Regions from separate parts of the Enterobacter sp. 3U4 genome, predicted to be linked through region 3. Evidence: predicted binding sites of a transcription regulator. Region 3 holds the regulator's gene; each other region holds the start of a gene.
The links. Region 3 encodes CRP, which controls carbon source genes, mostly activating them, when cyclic AMP is high. Its sites were predicted from a motif close to ATGTGANNNNNNTCACAT; they were not measured.
Positions count from the first base shown of each region.

Region 1: a site for CRP is predicted at 1,100-1,117, ahead of epd (erythrose-4-phosphate dehydrogenase). Genes of this name have one in related genera too.
Region 2: a site for CRP is predicted at 1,864-1,881, ahead of udp (uridine phosphorylase). Genes of this name have one in related genera too.
Region 4: a site for CRP is predicted at 1,492-1,509, ahead of RVY89_RS17700 (YjcB family protein). Genes of this name have one in related genera too.

Region 1 covers NZ_CP136665.1:132,461-135,626, forward strand. The annotation lists gene tkt (transketolase) at 1-970, shown strand, start outside; gene epd (erythrose-4-phosphate dehydrogenase) at 1,312-2,331, shown strand; gene pgk (phosphoglycerate kinase) at 2,381-3,166, shown strand, end outside.
Region 2 covers NZ_CP136665.1:4,351,169-4,354,334, reverse strand. The annotation lists gene rmuC (DNA recombination protein RmuC) at 1-838, opposite strand, end outside; gene udp (uridine phosphorylase) at 979-1,740, opposite strand; gene RVY89_RS20690 (dienelactone hydrolase family protein) at 1,996-2,802, shown strand; gene metE (5-methyltetrahydropteroyltriglutamate--homocysteine S-methyltransferase) at 2,851-3,166, opposite strand, start outside.
Region 3 covers NZ_CP136665.1:4,528,374-4,531,539, forward strand. The annotation lists gene RVY89_RS21465 (YccS/YhfK family putative transporter) at 1-1,475, opposite strand, end outside; gene crp (cAMP-activated global transcriptional regulator CRP) at 1,533-2,165, opposite strand; gene RVY89_RS21475 (OsmC family protein) at 2,476-2,880, shown strand; gene RVY89_RS21480 (phosphoribulokinase) at 2,976-3,166, opposite strand, start outside.
Region 4 covers NZ_CP136665.1:3,708,184-3,711,349, forward strand. The annotation lists gene RVY89_RS17695 (EAL domain-containing protein) at 1-926, opposite strand, end outside; gene RVY89_RS17700 (YjcB family protein) at 1,571-1,852, shown strand; gene ssb1 (single-stranded DNA-binding protein SSB1) at 1,914-2,444, opposite strand; gene uvrA (excinuclease ABC subunit UvrA) at 2,695-3,166, shown strand, end outside.

The sequences.
Region 1 (3,166 bases), 410 kb from region 3:
GAACGAGTTCATCGCTAAGCTGCAGGCGAACCCGTCTAAAATCGCGAGCCGTAAAGCGTCTCAGAATGCCATTGAAGCGTTTGGTCCTCTGCTGCCTGAATTCCTCGGCGGCTCCGCTGACCTGGCACCATCTAACCTGACCCTGTGGTCCGGTTCTAAGCCAATCAACGAAGATACTGCCGGTAACTACATCCATTATGGTGTACGTGAATTCGGTATGACTGCGATTGCCAACGGTATCTCCCTGCACGGTGGTTTCCTGCCGTACACCTCTACCTTCCTGATGTTCGTTGAATATGCACGTAACGCCGTGCGTATGGCCGCGCTGATGAAACAGCGTCAGGTGATGGTCTACACCCACGACTCCATCGGTCTGGGCGAAGATGGCCCGACTCACCAGCCGGTAGAGCAGGTGGCTTCCCTGCGCGTGACCCCGAACATGAGCACATGGCGTCCGTGTGACCAGGTTGAATCCGCGGTAGCGTGGAAATACGGCGTTGAGCGTCAGGACGGTCCTACCGCGCTGATCCTCTCCCGTCAGAACCTGGCACAGCAGGAGCGTACCCCTGAGCAACTGGCAAACATCGCTCGCGGTGGTTACGTGCTGAAAGATTGCGCGGGCCAGCCTGAGCTGATCTTCATCGCTACCGGTTCTGAAGTTGAGCTGGCTGTAGCTGCATGGGAAAAACTGACTGCCGAAGGCGTGAAGGCGCGCGTGGTCTCCATGCCGTCTACCGATGCGTTCGATAAGCAGGATGCCGCTTACCGTGAATCCGTTCTGCCTAAAGCGGTTTCCGCTCGCGTGGCAGTGGAAGCGGGTATCGCTGACTACTGGTTCAAATACGTGGGCCTGAACGGCGCTATCGTCGGTATGACCACCTTCGGTGAGTCTGCTCCGGCAGAGCTGCTGTTCGAAGAGTTTGGCTTCACCGTTGAGAACGTTGTCGCGAAAGCGAAAGAGCTGCTGTAATCGTTTGGGCGGTGCGGGCTGATGCCCTCACCCCGACCCTCTCCCACAGGGAGAGGGTGCAAACACTAAAAACGGTAACCTCTCGGTTACCGTTTTGCTTTTACCCCGCCGTAAATTATTCCACCTAAAATGTGACGCAAGTCATATAGCTCGCTTATTCATCTGGACAGACATTCCTTTTATTCCCTGATTCGCTTATTCTTGCTGAAGCGTTTCAGTCGATTAAATGTTCGACAATTGACCAATCAATCGCAGTTTGTGATAGCAAGGATTCCCCTTCGGGCGTAGCTGGATTACTCTTTCAGCCACCTCAAACTCAGGGATTGCTTTGCAGGAGATCTATGACCGTACGCGTAGCGATTAATGGCTTCGGTCGCATCGGACGTAACGTGGTTCGTGCTTTGTATGAATCCGGACGTCGGGCGGAAATAACCGTGGTTGCAATCAATGAACTGGCGGATGCTACGGGCATGGCGCATTTATTGAAATATGACACCAGCCACGGACGCTTTGCCTGGGATGTGCGCCAGGAAAGAGATCTGCTTTTTGTGGGTGACGACGCTATTCGTGTGCTGCATGAGAACAGCATCTCCGGGCTACCCTGGCGTGAACTGGGTGTGGATGTGGTGCTTGACTGTACCGGTGTGTATGGCAACCGCGAACACGGCGAAGCGCATCTGACTGCAGGCGCGAAAAAAGTCCTGTTTTCTCATCCCGGCAGTAACGATCTCGACGCGACAGTCGTGTTTGGCGTCAACCAGCATGAGCTGCAGGCCGAACATCGCATTGTTTCCAACGCCTCCTGTACCACCAACTGCATTATTCCGGTCATCAAACTGTTAGACGATGCGTATGGCATTGAATCCGGCACCGTGACCACGATTCATTCCGCCATGCACGATCAGCAGGTTATCGACGCCTACCATCCGGATTTACGACGCACTCGCGCGGCGAGCCAGTCAATCATTCCGGTGGATACGAAACTGGCGGCAGGGATCACCCGAATTTTTCCGCAGTTTAATGACCGGTTTGAAGCGATTGCCGTGCGTGTCCCGACGATTAACGTCACCGCAATCGACCTTAGCGTGACGGTGAAAAAACCGGTAAAAGCCTGTGAAGTCAACCTGTTGCTGCAAAAAGCGGCACAGGGGGCATTTCATGGTATAGTTGACTATACGGAATTACCGTTGGTCTCAGTAGATTTTAACCACGACCCGCACAGCGCCATCGTCGATGGCACGCAAACGAGGGTTAGTGGTGCACACCTTATCAAGACGCTGGTCTGGTGTGATAACGAATGGGGCTTTGCTAACCGAATGCTCGACACCACGTTAGCAATGGCCGCTCAAGGTTTCAGGTAAGACGCATCGTGCGTCTGCAAAACTTTAAGAATCAACGAGAGGATTCACCATGTCTGTAATTAAGATGACCGATCTGGATCTGGCTGGTAAACGCGTTTTCATCCGTGCCGATCTGAACGTACCGGTTAAAGATGGCAAAGTGACCAGCGACGCGCGTATCCGTGCATCTCTGCCAACCATCGAACTGGCTCTGAAGCAGGGCGCTAAAGTGATGGTCACCTCCCACCTGGGTCGTCCAACTGAAGGCGAGTACAACGAAGAGTTCTCTCTGCTGCCAGTGGTTAATTACCTGAAAGACAAACTGTCCAACCCGGTTCGCCTGGTGAAAGATTACCTGGACGGCGTTGACGTTGCAGCCGGTGAACTGGTTGTTCTGGAAAACGTTCGCTTCAACAAAGGCGAGAAGAAAGACGACGAAACTCTGTCCAAAAAATACGCTGCACTGTGTGACGTATTCGTGATGGATGCATTCGGTACGGCTCACCGTGCGCAGGCGTCAACTCACGGTATCGGTAAATTCGCAGACGTAGCGTGTGCCGGTCCTCTGCTGGCTGACGAACTGGAAGCGCTGGGTAAAGCACTGAAAGAACCAGCTCGTCCAATGGTAGCTATCGTTGGTGGTTCTAAAGTTTCTACCAAGCTGACCGTTCTGGATTCCCTGTCTAAAATCGCTGACCAGCTGATCGTTGGTGGTGGTATCGCGAACACCTTCGTTGCCGCTCAGGGCCACAACGTGGGCAAATCCCTGTACGAAGCAGACCTGGTTGACGAAGCCAAACGCCTGCTGAGCACCTGCGATATCCCTGTTCCAACTGACGTTCGCGTCGCGACCGAG
Region 2 (3,166 bases), 180 kb from region 3:
GCGCCGATTCGCGGGTGTAGTCATCCTCCGCGTTGAAGTAACGTTCATACGCTACCAGGGTCATCTTGGCGTCAATCACCACATCTTTACCCTGCGGCAGCCGCACAATCACATCCGGCTGCATGCGGGAGCGGGCATCATTTTCGATACTCACCTGCGTTTCGTATTCATACCCTTCCCGCAGACCAGAGGCTTCCAGTACGCGGGTCAACACTACTTCTCCCCAGTTGCCCTGGGTTTTGTTATCCCCTTTAAGCGCGCGGGTCAGGTTGACCGCTTCCTGCGCCATCTGGGCATTTAGCTGCTGAAGATTGCGAATCTCATGCGCCAGGGTATGCCGCTCACGGGCTTCCTGACCAAAACTGTCCTGCACCTGACGACGAAAACCGTCCAGCTGCTCGCGCAGCGGCGTTAGCAGGCTGTTCAGGCTCTGGCGGTTTTGTTCGTCAACGCGTCGGTTGCTGTGCTCAAAAATGCGGTTCGCGAGGTTTTCAAACTGTTCACTGAGGCGCTGCTCGCTGTTGATCATCTGGCGGATTTTATCTTCCGCATGCAGCTGAGTGGATTCCAGGCGGGTGGTCACTTCACGGAGATCGGCTTCCAGCGACGTATTGATATCACGCAGGTTGCGCATCTCGTTGTTGAGCAGTTCACACTCGTCACGCCAGTGTTCACTCAGTGCAAGCTGCTGCCTGGCCGCGCTTAAATCGGCGACGATCTCTTCGCGTTCAGCCAGCTGATCGGCCTTCTGCTGCGCATGCTGATAGCTGGACATCAGCCAGCCTATCGCCACGCCCGCCAGCGCAATCACCGCATAAATCAGGATTGAGATATCCACAATGCCCCCTGCATCAACGTATTACCCGCACAAAATAGAATTGTGCTGTATAAACGTCCAGTTTGAAAGGGTTTTCCTGCGAGGCGCTACGCAAAATATAAAGGCCGAACGTGTCGGCCTTTGATTTAGAAAGGAGAGGACTAGATCAGGCGACGCGCGGCTTCAACCACGATTTTCACCGCATGGCTTTCGGTCTGCTTCATGGTTTCAGCGTTCGGGATCTCCTGCTGGGTACGGTTGACGATTACGCCCGCCACCATACCGGCACGCAGACCCTGGCTTGCGCACATGGTCAGCAGCGTGGCGGATTCCATCTCATAGTTCATTACGCCCATCGACTGCCACTCTTCCATTGAGCCTTTGAAGCGGCTAACTACGCGGCCAGAGAAGGTGTCGTAACGCTCCTGGCCCGGGTAGAAGGTATCGGAAGAGGCGGTTACGCCCACGTGAGTGGTCGCGCCCACGGATTTAGCGGCTTCAACCAGCGCGGTGGTGCATTCGAAATCAGCCACTGCCGGGAATTCCATCGGTGCAAAGTGCAGGCTTGCACCGTCCAGACGTACAGATGCGGTCGTAACCAGCACGTCGCCGACGTTAATGTGCGGCTGGATAGCGCCAGTGGTGCCGATACGCAGGAAAGTACGGATGCCCAGCTGTGCCAGCTCTTCAACAGCAATTGATGTAGACGGACCACCGATACCGGTAGAGCACACGATCACCGCTTTGCCATCCAGCTCAGCGCGCCAGGTGGTGAACTCACGATGGGCAGCCAGCTTGACCGGCTTATCCATCAGCGCGGCGATCTTTTCCACACGCTCAGGATCGCCAGGGACGATAGCGAGCGTAGCCCCTTGTAAATCGTTTTTAGTGAGGCCGAGATGAAAAACATCAGACTTAGACATAGGTGACTCCTCTGTGGGTCGGTTAGTCAGAAGAAGTAAAACGGTACTTTACAGAAGCAGTAAGCATAATTTCGTGACGCATCTCACCATGAATGAAAATGATTGCATTGATTTTCCATCAAAAAGTGATTTACATCACATTAACAAGTTATATCGTCAGGTGCTGCACAAAAGATAGACCGTTTAAGGCACTGTGAGTTGTTAACCTGGTGTCTATATTTACCTTTGCGCTAACTGATTGGTACGGAGAATGCCATGACTGAAAAAACCGGTTTTGCACCTGCTGCGGCCCCACATGCTTCAACCATCGTGTCGACGCCAGAAGCGGCAATTACCGCGGGCGAGACCTCCATTCCCTCGCAGGGGGAGAATATGCCTGCTTATCACGCCCGGCCAAAATCGGCAGACGGCCCGCTGCCCATCGTGATTGTGATTCAGGAGATATTTGGTGTTCACGAACACATTCGCGACCTCTGCCGCCGGCTGGCGCTGGAAGGGTATCTGGCCGTTGCGCCAGAGCTCTACTTCCGTCAGGGCGATCCGAACGACTACAGCGATATTCCCACCTTGCTCAGCAACCTGGTCAGCAAAGTCCCGGACGCGCAGGTGCTGGCCGATCTCGACCACGTCGCGAGCTGGGCGGCGCGCAACGGCGGGGATCCGCATCGTCTGCTGGTCACCGGTTTCTGCTGGGGCGGACGCATTAGCTGGCTGTATGCGGCGCATAACCCGCAGCTCAAAGCCGCTGTCGCCTGGTACGGAAAACTGGTAGGTGAAAAAACGCTGAATTCACCGAAACATCCGGTTGATATCGCCACCGAGTTGAATGCCCCCGTGTTAGGGCTTTACGGCGGTCAGGACACCGGTATTTCGCTGGATTCGGTAGAGACCATGCGCCATGCGCTCCGTGCGGCAAATGCGAAGGCGGAGATTGTGGTCTACCCGGATGCCGGGCATGCGTTTAACGCCGATTATCGTCCGAGCTATCACGCGGAATCGGCCAAAGACGGCTGGCAGAGGATGCTGGGGTGGTTTAGCCAGTACGGCAGTAAGAAAGCGTAATAACAAAAAAGCCCGGTGGCGGCTACGCCTTACCGGGCCATCCAGCACCTACGCCTGACGCAAATTCTGCGCCGCTTTTACCATGTTGGCGAGCGCGGCGCGCGTCTCCGGCCAGCCGCGGGTTTTCAGGCCGCAGTCCGGGTTCACCCACAGACGTTCCGCCGGAATGCGCTGGGCCGCTTTTTTCAACAGGGCTTCAATCCACTCCACGCTCGGCACGTTCGGGGAGTGAATGTCGTACACGCCCGGCCCGATTTCATTCGGGTAGTCGAACTCTTCAAACGACTCCAGCAGCTCCATGTCTGAGCGCGATGTCTCGATGGTGATTACGTCGGCGTCCAGCGCGGCAATCGAATCCATGATG
Region 3 (3,166 bases):
ATCAGGGTATCAATCAGCCTGGCGATAATAAACTGTTCGCCATTGAGCGTGAGCAGCTGCAGGGTATATACCGCCGTCACCGTAAAGCCCACCATCGCCCAGCCGTAGTTTTTGCGGATAATCAGGTAGCTCACCAGCGTAATCGCCAGCATGCCAGCCAGGGTATAGCCTTCCGGCACGTGGAAGTGCAGCGTCACGCCCGCGATGATCAGCCCGGCCATCGTTCCTCCCGCCCGGTGCAGAATACGCACCCGCGTGGCGCCGTAGCCGTTCTGGGTGACAAACAGCACGGTCATTAAGATCCAGTACGGTTTCGGCAGATGCAGCGCCATGCCCATCAGGCTGGCGGTACTGAGCATCACGCTAATCCTTGCTGCGTTGCGCAGGGCGGACGATTTAAGAGAAAGATAGCTTTTGAGCGCGGGCAATAACGGCAGCCGTTTTTGCTTATCCGCCATCAGGTCGCGCGGATAAAGCGGACGCTGGGTGCGCAGCACGCGGGCGATGCGGCTGAAGTGCCAGGCGGCAAACTGCCCGACCGGGTTATCCGGGTGCTGACGAGCGATTTTCTCCAGCGCGCCGAGCTGTTTGTCCATGTTAAAGCGCGTGGGGTAGCGGTGATAGAGAATATCATCGGCCAGCACCCGCAGGCGTGCGGAGACGGTCTGCGCGTTCCAGCGGATCACCGCTTCGGCGTGGCTGCGCTCGACCAGCTTTTGCACCTCCTGCGGGTGGTGCAGGCTCACGGAGATATGCTCCTGCAGATCCAGCCCGACCTGAAAGGTGCGCAGCAGCCGCTTGTACTCGTGGTTCTTGTTGGCGGCGAGCATATGCAGCTGCTGATAGCACTGGCTTATCAGATCCACCACCTTCTGCTGGCGCGTCAGCAGGGGCGGTAAGGATTTTTCCGGATCGGTATGCTGGGTCAGCAGGGTGTATTTGGCTTCGCAGTACTCCGCTAGCTGCACATAGAGCAGGCTCAGGGATTCGCGCAGCGGCTGTTCCCGCCACAGCCAGAACCAGAACCAGTTAAACAGCCCGTACCATAATGTCCCCAGGGCGTAGATCAGCAGCGGCTCCCACACCGGCATATTCCCGGCGAGGCTTAGCGTGAAGATGGCCGCAATCAGCGACGCGGGAAGCAGGCGAGCGTGCAGCGAACTTATTTCCGCCGTGACGCCGAGCGTCATTGCCAGCACGGTCAGAATCAGCGGCAGCGGGATATCACGAGCCAGTAAAAGCTGTACGGCGAGGCTACAGCCCGCAAACAGGCAGCCACCGATAATCAGGCGTTTGAAAAAGCGCTTATGCGGCGTGTCCAGACCGGCAATGTTGCAGCAGGCGGGTACGAGGGAAAACAGCAGGCCTTGCTGAAGATGCCCGAGGATCAGGCCTATGGCCACAGGAAGACACAACACCAGCGTTTGTCGCAGTGCGTAGTTAACTTCCGGGTGATAGATCAGCCTGCGCCACATGGGGAATAGAGACAAAAACGGCGTGACACCTTGCGATGGCACGCCGTTTAAGCGGAATTAACGCGTTCCGTAGACCACGATGGTTTTACCGTGGGCGGAGATCAGGTTTTGATCTTCCAGCATTTTCAGGATACGGCCCACAGTCTCACGGGAGCAACCGACGATCTGACCAATTTCCTGACGGGTAATTTTAATTTGCATGCCGTCCGGGTGGGTCATGGCGTCTGGCTGTTTCGCGAGGTTCAGCAGGGTCTGTGCGATACGGCCGGTAACGTCCAGGAAGGCGAGGTTGCCCACTTTCTCTGAGGTGACCTGCAGACGGCGCGCCATCTGGGAAGAAAGACGCATCAGGATGTCAGGGTTAACCTGAATCAGCTGACGGAACTTCTTGTAAGAAATTTCAGCCACTTCACATGCTGTCTTTGCACGAACCCAGGCGCTACGTTCCTGGCCCTCTTCAAACAGGCCCAGTTCACCGATGAAATCGCCCTGGTTCAGATAAGAAAGGATCATCTCTTTCCCTTCTTCATCTTTGATCAGCACTGCCACCGAGCCTTTAACGATGTAATACAACGTTTCCGCTTTTTCACCCTGGTGAATCAGCGTGCTCTTTGATGGGTACTTATGAATGTGGCAATGAGACAAGAACCATTCGAGAGTCGGGTCTGTTTGCGGTTTGCCAAGCACCATGCGCTGTTATCCTCTGTTATAAGCTGTCACCAGAGTCATCAGATGCATCCGGACTCTGGGGTTGCAATCGAATTCTTACCCATACCTGGGAAGTCGGCTACCGTAACGTTTCGCAGCCAGTAAAGTTTGATGTCCTCTGCATACATGTGTAACGTCAATGTATTACTGTAGCATCCAGAGTGTTTTAGCATAGCTTTCGCCGCGTGTCTCCTGGTGTCTCGCTTCAGCATGATGCAGGTCGCCTTCCATTGCGAGAAATGTAACGCACGCGTAATCTGTCACCAAAAATGCAACGTTGGAGTTTAAGAATATGCAAGCGCGCGTGAAATGGGTTGAAGGTTTAACGTTCCTGGGCGAGTCCGCATCCGGACACCAGATTTTGATGGATGGTAACTCCGGCGATAAAGCGCCAAGCCCAATGGAAATGGTGCTGATGGCGGCAGGTGGATGCAGCGCCATTGACGTGGTGTCTATTCTACAAAAAGGGCGTCATGACGTGACGGATTGTGAGGTTAAACTCACTTCAGAACGTCGCGAAGAGGCGCCACGCCTGTTTACCCATATTAACCTGCACTTTGTGGTCACCGGTAAAGAACTGAAAGACGCGGCGGTCTCGCGCGCGGTGGACCTGTCTGCGGAGAAGTACTGCTCTGTGGCGTTAATGCTGGAGAAAGCGGTAAAAATCACGCATTCGTATGAAGTGATCGAGGCTTAAAACAAAGCCCGGTGGCGCTGCGCTTACCGGGCCTACAAAAGCTACAACTGCACGAACGTAGGCCGGATAAGCGAAGCGCCATCCGGCAACAAACGTCACGCAATCTGCTTCCCTTCCATCAGTCGCTCCACCAGCGGCGTCATGATGAGCTCCATCGCCAGCCCCATTTTTCCGCCCGGCACGACTAACGTATTCATGTGCGAAATAAACGAGCCCTGCAGCATCGCCAGTAGCCAGGGGTAATCAATGCCTTCAAGATTGCGGAAATGGATCACCACAAAGCTCT
Region 4 (3,166 bases), 820 kb from region 3:
GGCCAGCGTAACAACGCCTCCGCGCCGACACACCGGTTGTTCTTGATATCAATAATCGGCTGATAGTGCACGCAAAGCTGTCGTTTGTTCAGCGCCCGGTGCAGTAAGCGCCCCGGCGAATTAAGCTCACGATGGGTACGGGACCATACCAGCAAAATAATAATGCTGCAGATCATGCCCAGCGGTAGCGTCAACGTCGTCTGGTGATAAAGCGTTTCATAAAAGCGTTTATTCGATGTCGACACAATGGCCGCAATCGGTCTTTTGGAGGATGTTACGATCGTATAAAAGCGGTTATCTTTTTGAAATACCGATTCCTTATCTCGAATCATCGAATTTAATAAAGAAACATTGGCTTTCTGGCTGACGGAAAAGAAAGCGTTGGTTACCGTGTCGTACACTCCCCACGACAGAGAATGATCCGCGGACATGACTTCGCTGTATGAAAGTGGATTGACGACCACCACATAATTTCCACGCTGCATATACGTCATTTTATAGCCAGTATAAAATGGGGTATCGCGATAATAATAGATAGCGACGTCAGGTTTACGCGTGTAATTAGCGGCAGGAATGGCGTAGGGCTGATCCGGTGTAAAAACAGTCGAACAAAGAAAATTCTGACCTTCAGCGTAAATTAAATCGGCGACAAACAGGCGGCCACGAACAACGTTCAGCATATATTGACGGTGTCCTGGCGTACAAAGCCCACCCTGATATTTTTCAGCCTCGTCCCGGGCCAGGTCAACCTGTTGAATAACCAGCTCTGTTTTGTCTAAAGCCAGTTCAGCAAATGTGCGTAGCTGGGCGCTTGTTTCAGACACGGCGCGTAGCTGGGCAAACCATAGCGCAAGCATCACAGGCAGCATAACTACCATGATGATCCCTACCACCCTGAGCATTTTGCGCCGCGCGCTACGATTCATTTCCCGCCCTATATCCCTGCATGTTGTACGCCTGTAGTAATGAAGGCCGGATGCTTTGTTAAACAGGTGATTACGTTGCATGAATCATGCGAAGTTAGCAACTGACTTTTAGTATTAAAAATCTTAAATTCCGTTATGACGATAATATTTTCCCGTAAGTTAAACTGTAAGTATTCGTTCCGTTTCAATTAAGGAAAATAATTATCCAGCCCGCCGGGGCAGGCGGGAAGATAACACAACAGACGATCGTTGATTAAGCCAAATGTCTGACAGCATGAAAAAAGTACAACTTCATCATGACGTTTTATGCTATTTGCTCTGGGGAACTGTGTTCGTTGATTTATAAATAATCAGTCTTCACCACAGTATTTTGAGTGTTGGCGGAGAATAACGCCCTTCTTATAAATACCGAATTTGCGGTATCCCCACTGCCCGATGGGCGTTTCCGGCGCGTTGTGGGTTCACCTCCTCATGCGCCGAGGCTGGTCCTGCCTACAGAATCGCTTTTCCTGAGGAATAAAATCCTCTTTTTTGATCGCACAGGCACTGGCGAATAAATCAACAAATGTGATATAGTTCACACATATTTTGTAACGAGAAACACCGTTTCATTCAGTTCGTCTGTTTTGTAGAGGATGGGTTTTATGGCAACCATTACTACCAGCATGGTTCTCCTGCGCTGGCCTTTGTTGAGTGCGGTACTGATGTTTTTAGCCAGTACGCTGAACATTCAGTTTCGTAAATCTGACTATGCGGGTCTTGCTGTCATCAGCACCCTGCTGGGGCTGGGTGCAGCCTGCTGGTTTGCAACGGGTCTGCTTGGCATAACCCTGCTGGATATCGCCGCCGTCTGGGAAAATATTAAAGTGGTGATGGTTGAGGCGATGAGCCACACGCCACCCGACTGGCCGATGGTGATTACCTGATCCCTTACGGAATAAAAAACCCAGACGATGGTCTGGGTTTTTTGTTTTAAGTACTCGGAAATCAGAACGGAATGTCGTCGTCGAAATCCATTGGCGGTTCGTTAGACGGCGCGGGAGCAGACTGCTGCTGCGGACGAGACTGTGCGCCGCCGCTGAACTGGTTACCGCCCTGCGGCTGCTGAGGCTGACCCCAACCGCCCTGCTGCTGGTTCTGACCGCCACCCGCCGGTGCGCCACCGCCCTGACGGCCACCCAGCATCTGCATGGTGCCGCCGACGTTGACTACTACTTCAGTCGTGTACTTCTCAGCACCGGACTGATCGGTCCATTTGCGGGTACGCAGCTGGCCTTCGATATACACCTGAGAACCTTTACGCAGATACTCACCGGCCACTTCTGCCAGTTTGCCAAACAGCACAACGCGGTGCCATTCGGTCTGCTCTTTCATCTCACCGGTCGCTTTATCACGCCAGGATTCGGAAGTAGCCAGCGTAATGTTGGCAACTGCGCCACCACTCGGCATGTAGCGTACTTCCGGGTCCTGGCCCAGATTACCGACGAGAATCACCTTGTTTACGCCTCTGCTGGCCATGTTCGTGTCTCCTGAATACGTTTCTTAATAGTGTAAACGCGCGAGTGTACCATTTCCATGCTGCACTTTGATAGTTGCGTAGCACGTTCCAGAGTTCTCCCGCAACTCGACATTGTTACACAGCGAATCAGAAAATGCATTCCAATACTGTATATTCAAACAGGTCAAATTGTGTCATAATTAGCCGTTTCTGACAGCCGTTTGTCCTTCAAACAAACCAGGCAATCCGTGTTCCAACCGGGAAAGGTGAATGGATAAGATCGAAGTTCGGGGCGCCCGCACCCACAATCTCAAGAATATCAACCTGATAATCCCTCGCGACAAGCTCATTGTCGTGACCGGGCTTTCGGGGTCTGGCAAATCCTCACTGGCTTTCGACACCCTGTATGCCGAAGGACAGCGTCGTTACGTTGAATCACTCTCTGCGTACGCGCGTCAGTTCTTGTCGCTGATGGAAAAACCGGATGTCGACCACATTGAAGGGTTGTCCCCTGCTATCTCTATTGAGCAGAAATCTACCTCGCATAACCCGCGCTCAACGGTCGGTACCATTACCGAAATTCATGACTACCTGCGTCTGCTGTATGCCCGCGTGGGTGAGCCGCGCTGCCCGGACCACGACGTCCCGCTGGCGGCCCAGACCGTAAGCCAGATGGTGGATAACGTCCTGTCGCAGCCGGAAGGCAAGCGCCTGATGCTGCTGGCGCCGATCATCAAAGAGC